Regions from separate parts of the Peribacillus sp. NPDC097197 genome, predicted to be linked through region 1. Evidence: riboswitches for the same ligand, from Rfam matches in the RefSeq annotation. Region 1 holds a riboswitch; each other region holds the start of a gene.
The links. Region 1 has a riboswitch for S-adenosylmethionine ahead of ACQKL6_RS10360 (Fur-regulated basic protein FbpA). Riboswitches for the same ligand answer to the same signal wherever they lie in the genome.
Positions count from the first base shown of each region.

Region 2: another riboswitch for S-adenosylmethionine. It lies ahead of ACQKL6_RS18200 (methionine ABC transporter ATP-binding protein); the one in region 1 lies ahead of ACQKL6_RS10360 (Fur-regulated basic protein FbpA).
Region 3: another riboswitch for S-adenosylmethionine. It lies ahead of metK (methionine adenosyltransferase); the one in region 1 lies ahead of ACQKL6_RS10360 (Fur-regulated basic protein FbpA).

Region 1 covers NZ_JBNNST010000006.1:174,552-176,821, reverse strand. Annotated here, with positions in the region: gene ACQKL6_RS10370 (GNAT family N-acetyltransferase) at 1-386, shown strand, start outside; gene ACQKL6_RS10365 (aspartyl-phosphate phosphatase Spo0E family protein) at 442-618, opposite strand; gene ACQKL6_RS10360 (Fur-regulated basic protein FbpA) at 845-1,108, opposite strand; SAM riboswitch class I at 1,207-1,310, opposite strand; TPP riboswitch at 1,622-1,727, shown strand; TPP riboswitch at 1,796-1,888, shown strand; gene tenA (thiaminase II) at 1,994-2,270, shown strand, end outside.
Region 2 covers NZ_JBNNST010000018.1:54,977-57,246, reverse strand. Annotated here, with positions in the region: gene ACQKL6_RS18205 (methionine ABC transporter permease) at 1-450, opposite strand, end outside; gene ACQKL6_RS18200 (methionine ABC transporter ATP-binding protein) at 437-1,453, opposite strand; SAM riboswitch class I at 1,523-1,632, opposite strand; gene ACQKL6_RS18195 (MBL fold metallo-hydrolase) at 1,959-2,270, shown strand, end outside.
Region 3 covers NZ_JBNNST010000007.1:45,069-47,338, reverse strand. Annotated here, with positions in the region: gene ACQKL6_RS11040 (gamma carbonic anhydrase family protein) at 1-194, shown strand, start outside; gene metK (methionine adenosyltransferase) at 335-1,531, opposite strand; SAM riboswitch class I at 1,699-1,862, opposite strand.

The DNA.
Region 1 (2,270 bases):
AATCACGGCTCAAATGGTTTGAGGAACATCATATTCTCAAACGGCCATTATATATGATCATACATGATGGAAAAACAGCTGGGTGGATGAGTTTTCAATCTTTTTATGGTAGACCCGCATATGATTTTACCGCTGAAATTAGCATCTATATAGATGAGGAGTTCCGTGGGAAAGGAATTGGACAACTTTCAATCCAAAAGGCTATAGAGGTGAGTCCGAAGATAGGGATTAAGACACTTCTTGGATTTATTTTCGCACACAATGCACCAAGTATTAAGCTTTTTTCAAAATTTGGTTTTGAAAAATGGGCGCATTTACCGAAAATAGCAGAACTCGATGGAGTGGAACGCGATTTGGTCATTCTTGGTAAACGTGTCACTACATGACTTCCATTGCAAAAGGCGATTGCCTGGATTTGAATGGTCTAGTGGGATGTACTGATTATTCGCGACAAACTCCCAGGAATTTTATATGTGTGACCGCATTCAATAAAGAATCCAACTCTTGACTTGCTTGAATGGTCATCCTGCTTGTCAAACCATAATTTTTTGCTAACATAATCATTTCTTTTCGTTTTTCTTCAATTTTTTCAACTGTTGTTATATGAGGAGGCTTCAATATAATCACTTCCTATTTTTCAATTATTTTACATTTTTATCATAACCAAAGCACTAGGCGAAATCAATCATTTTACATGTTTTAAATATGTTATTTCACTAGTGAAATGTGACAAAATACCCATTATATTTTTCTATTTTGTACTTTTTATGTCAGTTCAAAGAGAAAAAGCATTTGCCTTTACACAGCAAATGCTTTTTCTCTTTGATTGTTCACTATAGGTTAACTAAGTCATGCACTCTGGAGGTGACTCATTACCTGATTTATCTATAACAATCTTATATTCATCTTCAAGAGCTTTTAATGGAGCATCATAGAGATGCTTTTCATCAGAGGTTTTGTATACACCATTTGATAATAGTTCTTCTATCAACAATGCTCTCCTCTGTTCTTTTTTCTCGAAAAACTCTGCCATATGAATGGCCCCTTTCCTTTTATTCATATTTTCCACATATAATGCCCCTAATCTTATAGGCTTTGCTAAAGCCAAAATATATATACCTGTTGTACGGGATTCTTAAACCCTATTTGACAAAAATAAAAACCCCTTCTAATCCAAGAAGAGGTCGACAGAGGTCCGTTCGTCTCTTCTTATCTTCCAAGCGATTGCTTGTTGGAAGAAGCACAGTTCCCCGATGGGTCTGTTGCCGAGGTTTCATAGGGCCAAGTCCCTCCACCTCTCTGGATAAGAATACAGAATATAAATGATTTTGACATGATTTTATCCCACTTGCAAGGATAAGTCAATTGCATTCAAATAATTTTTAATTTTTAATTTTTATATTATTTTTCCGTGTGCCCTTTTAGCACAAGGTAAGACCATATCCCTATTTTGCTAATAACTATATTTTCCTCCAATTGACCGTGGGTTAGGTATGCTCCATTTGCCAATGGGGATTTTATCCTACTACCCCTTTCACGCCACAAGATACTCATAAAATTCTATTGGATTCAAAGGTTGCATTTTCCTTTTTATCTGATATGATGACAATAATCACATACGAAATACCACTAGGGGAGTCTTCTAAAAGACTGAGATGGAATGATGTTCCGGACCCTTTGAACCTGATCCGGGTGATGCCGGCGGAGGAAAGTGGATGATATCGTCGTCGTATATTTGACTTCATCCATCTGCCCCGTTCCGTTTTCAGGAACGGGGTTTTCGTTTAATTGAATAATAAACTGCTAGGGGAGCCATTAATAGGCTGAGAATCAAACCCTTTGTACCTGATCTGGTCATACCAGCGGAGGAAAGCAGGTTGAAAAAGGGATTCGTACATTCCTAGAACAGCCGCTTTCTATATGAAAGCGGCTGTTCTTCATTTTTGGACACTCCCCTCCTTTGTATGTGAATGAATTATAAGGGGGAAAAATCATGGCGAAAACCCAAATGAAAACTTTCAGTGCTAGACTTCACGAACGTTCAAAAGAAATTTGGAAAAAGAATCATACTCATCCTTTCGTTCAAGCAATTGGAGACGGGACACTATCAGAAAAGAAATTCGCCTATTACTTAAAGCAGGACTATATCTATCTTATGGATTATGCCAAGCTTTTTGCCTTAGGGACCATCAAGGCCACTAACCTTGAGATCATGACCAAATTTGCGAGTATTTTAAATGAGACTCTACAGGTAGAAATGGATTTGCATA
Region 2 (2,270 bases), on a different contig from region 1:
TCCAGGCCTTGCTTCAGGAAGAAGCACATCCTTGATGATCATCCATGGGGAAGCGCCCACGGCGATCGCGGCTTCGATCACTCCCTTATCTATTTCCCTCAATGTAGATTCTACGATCCTAGCGAAAAAAGGTATGGCGGAGACTGATAGGGAAACGGAAGCCGCTAGCGGTCCAATCGTTGACCCGGTAAGGAATTCGGTTAAAGGAAGCAAAGCGACTAAAAGAATGATAAACGGAATCGAGCGGACTAGATTAACCACGAAACCGAGGGACCGATTCAACGTGATATTTTCAAAGAACAAATTCCTGGTCGTCGTAAACAGCAATACTCCTAGAGGCAGTCCAATCAGGAGGGCAACCGCAAGGGAAATTCCGACCATATAAATCGTTTCCAGAAAGGCTTTATTAAGGTCAGGCAAAATATTGATGATGGAATCAAGCAGTGACATGCTTTAACACCTCCACGGATCGGGTCCGGCTTATTATGTATTCAAGGGCTACTTGCACTTCTTCAGGCTCACCAATCAATTCGATGATCAAGATTCCTAGAGGGATATCCTGGATATATTCAATTTTCCCGTGCAGGATATTCCCTCTGACAGAATAGTTTTGTAGAGTATCCGAGAGAATCGATTCACCAGCGGTTTGCCCTTCAAATTGTATTTTGATAATCGTTCCTTTGTTTTCCCTTATAAGGTGGGGAGGAAGTTCAAAATCCAGCACGCTGCTGATGAACTGCTTAGTCAGTTCTTGTTTGGGTTGTGAAAATATTTCATAAACAGGGCCATCTTCAATAATTCGTCCATCTTGCATGACGGAGACACGATGGCACAGTTCCTTGACCACTTCCATTTCATGGGTGATCAGCACGATGGTGATGCCCAGTTCTTTATTGATCTTTTTCAACAACTGTAAGATCGACTTCGTAGTGGTTGGATCAAGGGCTGATGTCGCTTCATCACATAATAGGACGGTAGGGTCATTCGCTAAGGCCCGTGCAATGCCTACCCGCTGTTTTTGTCCGCCACTGAGTTGAGCCGGATAAACATCTTTTTTATCCCGAAGGCCAACGATATCCAAAAGTTCCAGAACGCGGTTAGTAATGACCTCCTTTGGTTGATGGGCGGCTTTCAAGGCGAAGGAGATATTGTCAAAAACCGTTTTGGAACTGACTAGGGAAAAATGCTGAAATATCATGCCGATTTTCTGGCGTTGTTTGCGAAGCTCCTGGCTTGATAAGGTTGTTAAGTCGACGCCATCGATGATGATGCTACCATTGGTCGGACGCTCAAGAAGATTCAGACAGCGAATCAATGAACTCTTTCCCGCGCCGCTATACCCGACAATCCCATAAACCTCTCCCGTTTGAATGGTTAAAGATACATTATCCACTCCGATAACTCGGGTATTCTTCGAGATATATTCCTTTCGAACTGAACGAATTTCAATCATGATGCTATCCTCCTTATACATAAAAAAGCTACCTCTATCATTCAGAAAGAGGCAGCGAAATTATATCCCGTCTTATCTTTCAGAATGGTATTTCATTCTGCAGGAAGGGGCACCATTCCCGATGTGGGGCGGTTGCCGGACGTCATAGGGCCTGGTCCCTCAGTCACTCTTGATAAGTTAATTACTATTTTAGTATTTTATTATTTTTTTAATATAATCTATATTATTTGTTAAATACAGTAATGTCAATTATTTTTTGAATTTTATCAAGATTATGAATCAAACGATCTACTTGCCCAGATTATAGTGGCCATTTGCTAAGTTACACGGAACGTCCCGGATCTTACATGGCCTGTCTGCGTAAGAATATGGACTTTGATCACTCCCATCATTAGAAAAAATATTATACTTGTAAAAAGTATGGAGAGATAATACATTTATTGTAAGTAAATTAGTAAATAAAGGATGATGAGTTTTTCCAAAAAAATGATTGGGGTGGAAAGTCATGCTGGAAATGAAAACGATAAACGATGTGGTTTGCGTAAAAGGGACACCGGAAGGAAACAAATCAGGCATGAGCGTGAATGTGTTCTTAACCGATGGCATGTTAGTTGATACGGGTGCAAAAATCTTGTTGAAGGAACTTACTCCATTCTTTGAAACCGCTGATTACGATATGGTTGCGCTGACGCATTATCATGAGGACCATACGGGTGGGGCCGCATGGATACAGGAACATAGGAACGTTCCCATCTATATTCATCCGATGTCCCTCGATATTTGTGCAAAGGATGCAGAATATCCCGTTTACCGTAGA
Region 3 (2,270 bases), on a different contig from region 1:
GTGAAGGTGCCTTCATCGGTGCAGGAAGCCTTGTCCCCCAAGGAAAGGTTATCCCGCCGAACACCTTAGCCTTTGGAAGGCCGGCCAAAGTCGTTCGTGAAATTAATGAGGAAGATCGCCAGGATATGGATCGCATTGTCCGGGAATATGCTGAAAAAGGACAACTCTATAAACAGGCTGACCGAATAAAGTAACACCAATCGTATGATTACAAAAAACGCTTAGCTAAAAATAGGATTCCTTGAATTATTCCCTAGGAAGCCATATTTAATCCTATTTTTGCCCATCAAAAAAGGTGCCTTGCATTAAAGCAAGGCACCTTTTCTCATATGATTTACGCTTTAGCTTGTGTTTTTAAAGCTTCTGCTTTATCCGTACGCTCCCAAGGCAAATCAACATCTGTACGGCCGAAGTGACCATATGCAGCTGTTTGCTTGTAGATTGGGCGACGTAGGTCAAGCATCTTGATGATACCAGCTGGACGTAGGTCGAAATTCGCCTCTACCAATTCCACTAGCACCTCTTCACTTACTGTTCCCGTTCCAAATGTATCGATTGAGATGGATACAGGCTTAGCCACGCCGATTGCGTAGGCCAATTGCACTTCCGCTTTGTCAGCCAGGCCAGCAGCTACGATGTTCTTCGCAACGTAACGAGCGGCATATGCAGCAGAACGGTCCACTTTTGTTGCATCTTTACCAGAGAAAGCACCGCCGCCGTGACGAGCGTATCCGCCGTACGTATCAACGATGATTTTACGGCCAGTAAGACCAGCATCCCCTTGAGGTCCGCCGATTACAAAACGGCCAGTCGGGTTGATGAAGTATTTCGTATCTTCATTGATTAAGTCAGCCGGTACGACCGCATTAATCACATGTTCTTTTAAGTCGGCTTGAATTTGTTCAAGTGTCACTTCAGGATCATGTTGTGTGGAGATGACGATTGTGTCTACACGTACAGGTAGGTTATTTTCATCATATTCAACCGTTACCTGCGTTTTTCCATCAGGACGTAAATAACTTAGCGTGCCATCTTTACGAACTTGAGAAAGACGGAATGATAGCTTATGAGCCAATGAAATGGGAAGTGGCATAAGCTCTTCCGTTTCATTGCACGCGAATCCGAACATAAGACCTTGGTCCCCTGCACCGATAGCATCGATTTCCTCATCGGACATCGTACCTTCACGTGCTTCCAATGCTTTATCAACACCCGCTGCAATATCAGCAGACTGCTCATCGATCGAGCTTAGCACAGCACAAGTCTCGGCATCGAAACCATATTTCGCACGAGTGTACCCGATACCTGCAATCGTATCGCGGACAATGCGTGAAATATCCACGTAAGCCGATGTTGTAATTTCTCCAGCAACAAGTACAAGACCTGTCGTTACACTTGTTTCACACGCAACGCGTGCATTTGCATCCTTAGCTAGGATTGCATCTAAAATGGAATCTGAAATCTGATCACAAATTTTATCCGGATGGCCTTCTGTCACAGATTCAGAAGTAAATAGACGTTTCTTTGACATCTTATTTCCTCCTTGGAAGTTAGTATGTTGTAGGCATGAGCCTGATCTTTTACGGAACTCGTTTCCCTTATTAGTTTCAATCATAGACACAGAATTAATGAATAAAAACACAAAAACCTTCCCTGGCAATGAGGAAAGGTTTAAAAATTCTATCATCTATCCTTTCACTCTTATCGTTCAAGGGTTTTTTACCTTGCTCAGGTTAGCACCATCACCACTATTCCTTGAAGGTTCATCGCTTTATTTTCGGCGATTGACCTTGGAGTCAAGTTCAATATGGCAGGTTGCTGGGTTTCAAAGGGCCTGTCCCTCCACCAACTCGGGATAAGAGAATCCGTACAATTTAAGATACTATCGTATTTAGTCTGAATTTGTCAATGTTTTTCTAAATAGAACATTTTTCCCCAATGAAAAATAAAAAAACTTTTTATCTGGCACAGCCGGACTATAAATAGTATTCTTAAAGAGTGTAAACTAAGAAGATAAGACCATTTACTTACAATGGATAAATCAGACAAAATGAACATACCATCCGAACCCCTATATTCATCCCTTTTTCAGATACATAAATGGTTGTTCACTTCTTTTCTTCCTATATAAATGAAAAGGTACACTAATCCTAAAACGGGACTTCACAAAGACTTGTGGCAGCAATCGTTTTTCACATCCTAGATTCACTTCATCCAGATCGTCTCCCGAATCAACCAGATTCAAAAACATCCATCCAGGATGACTCACT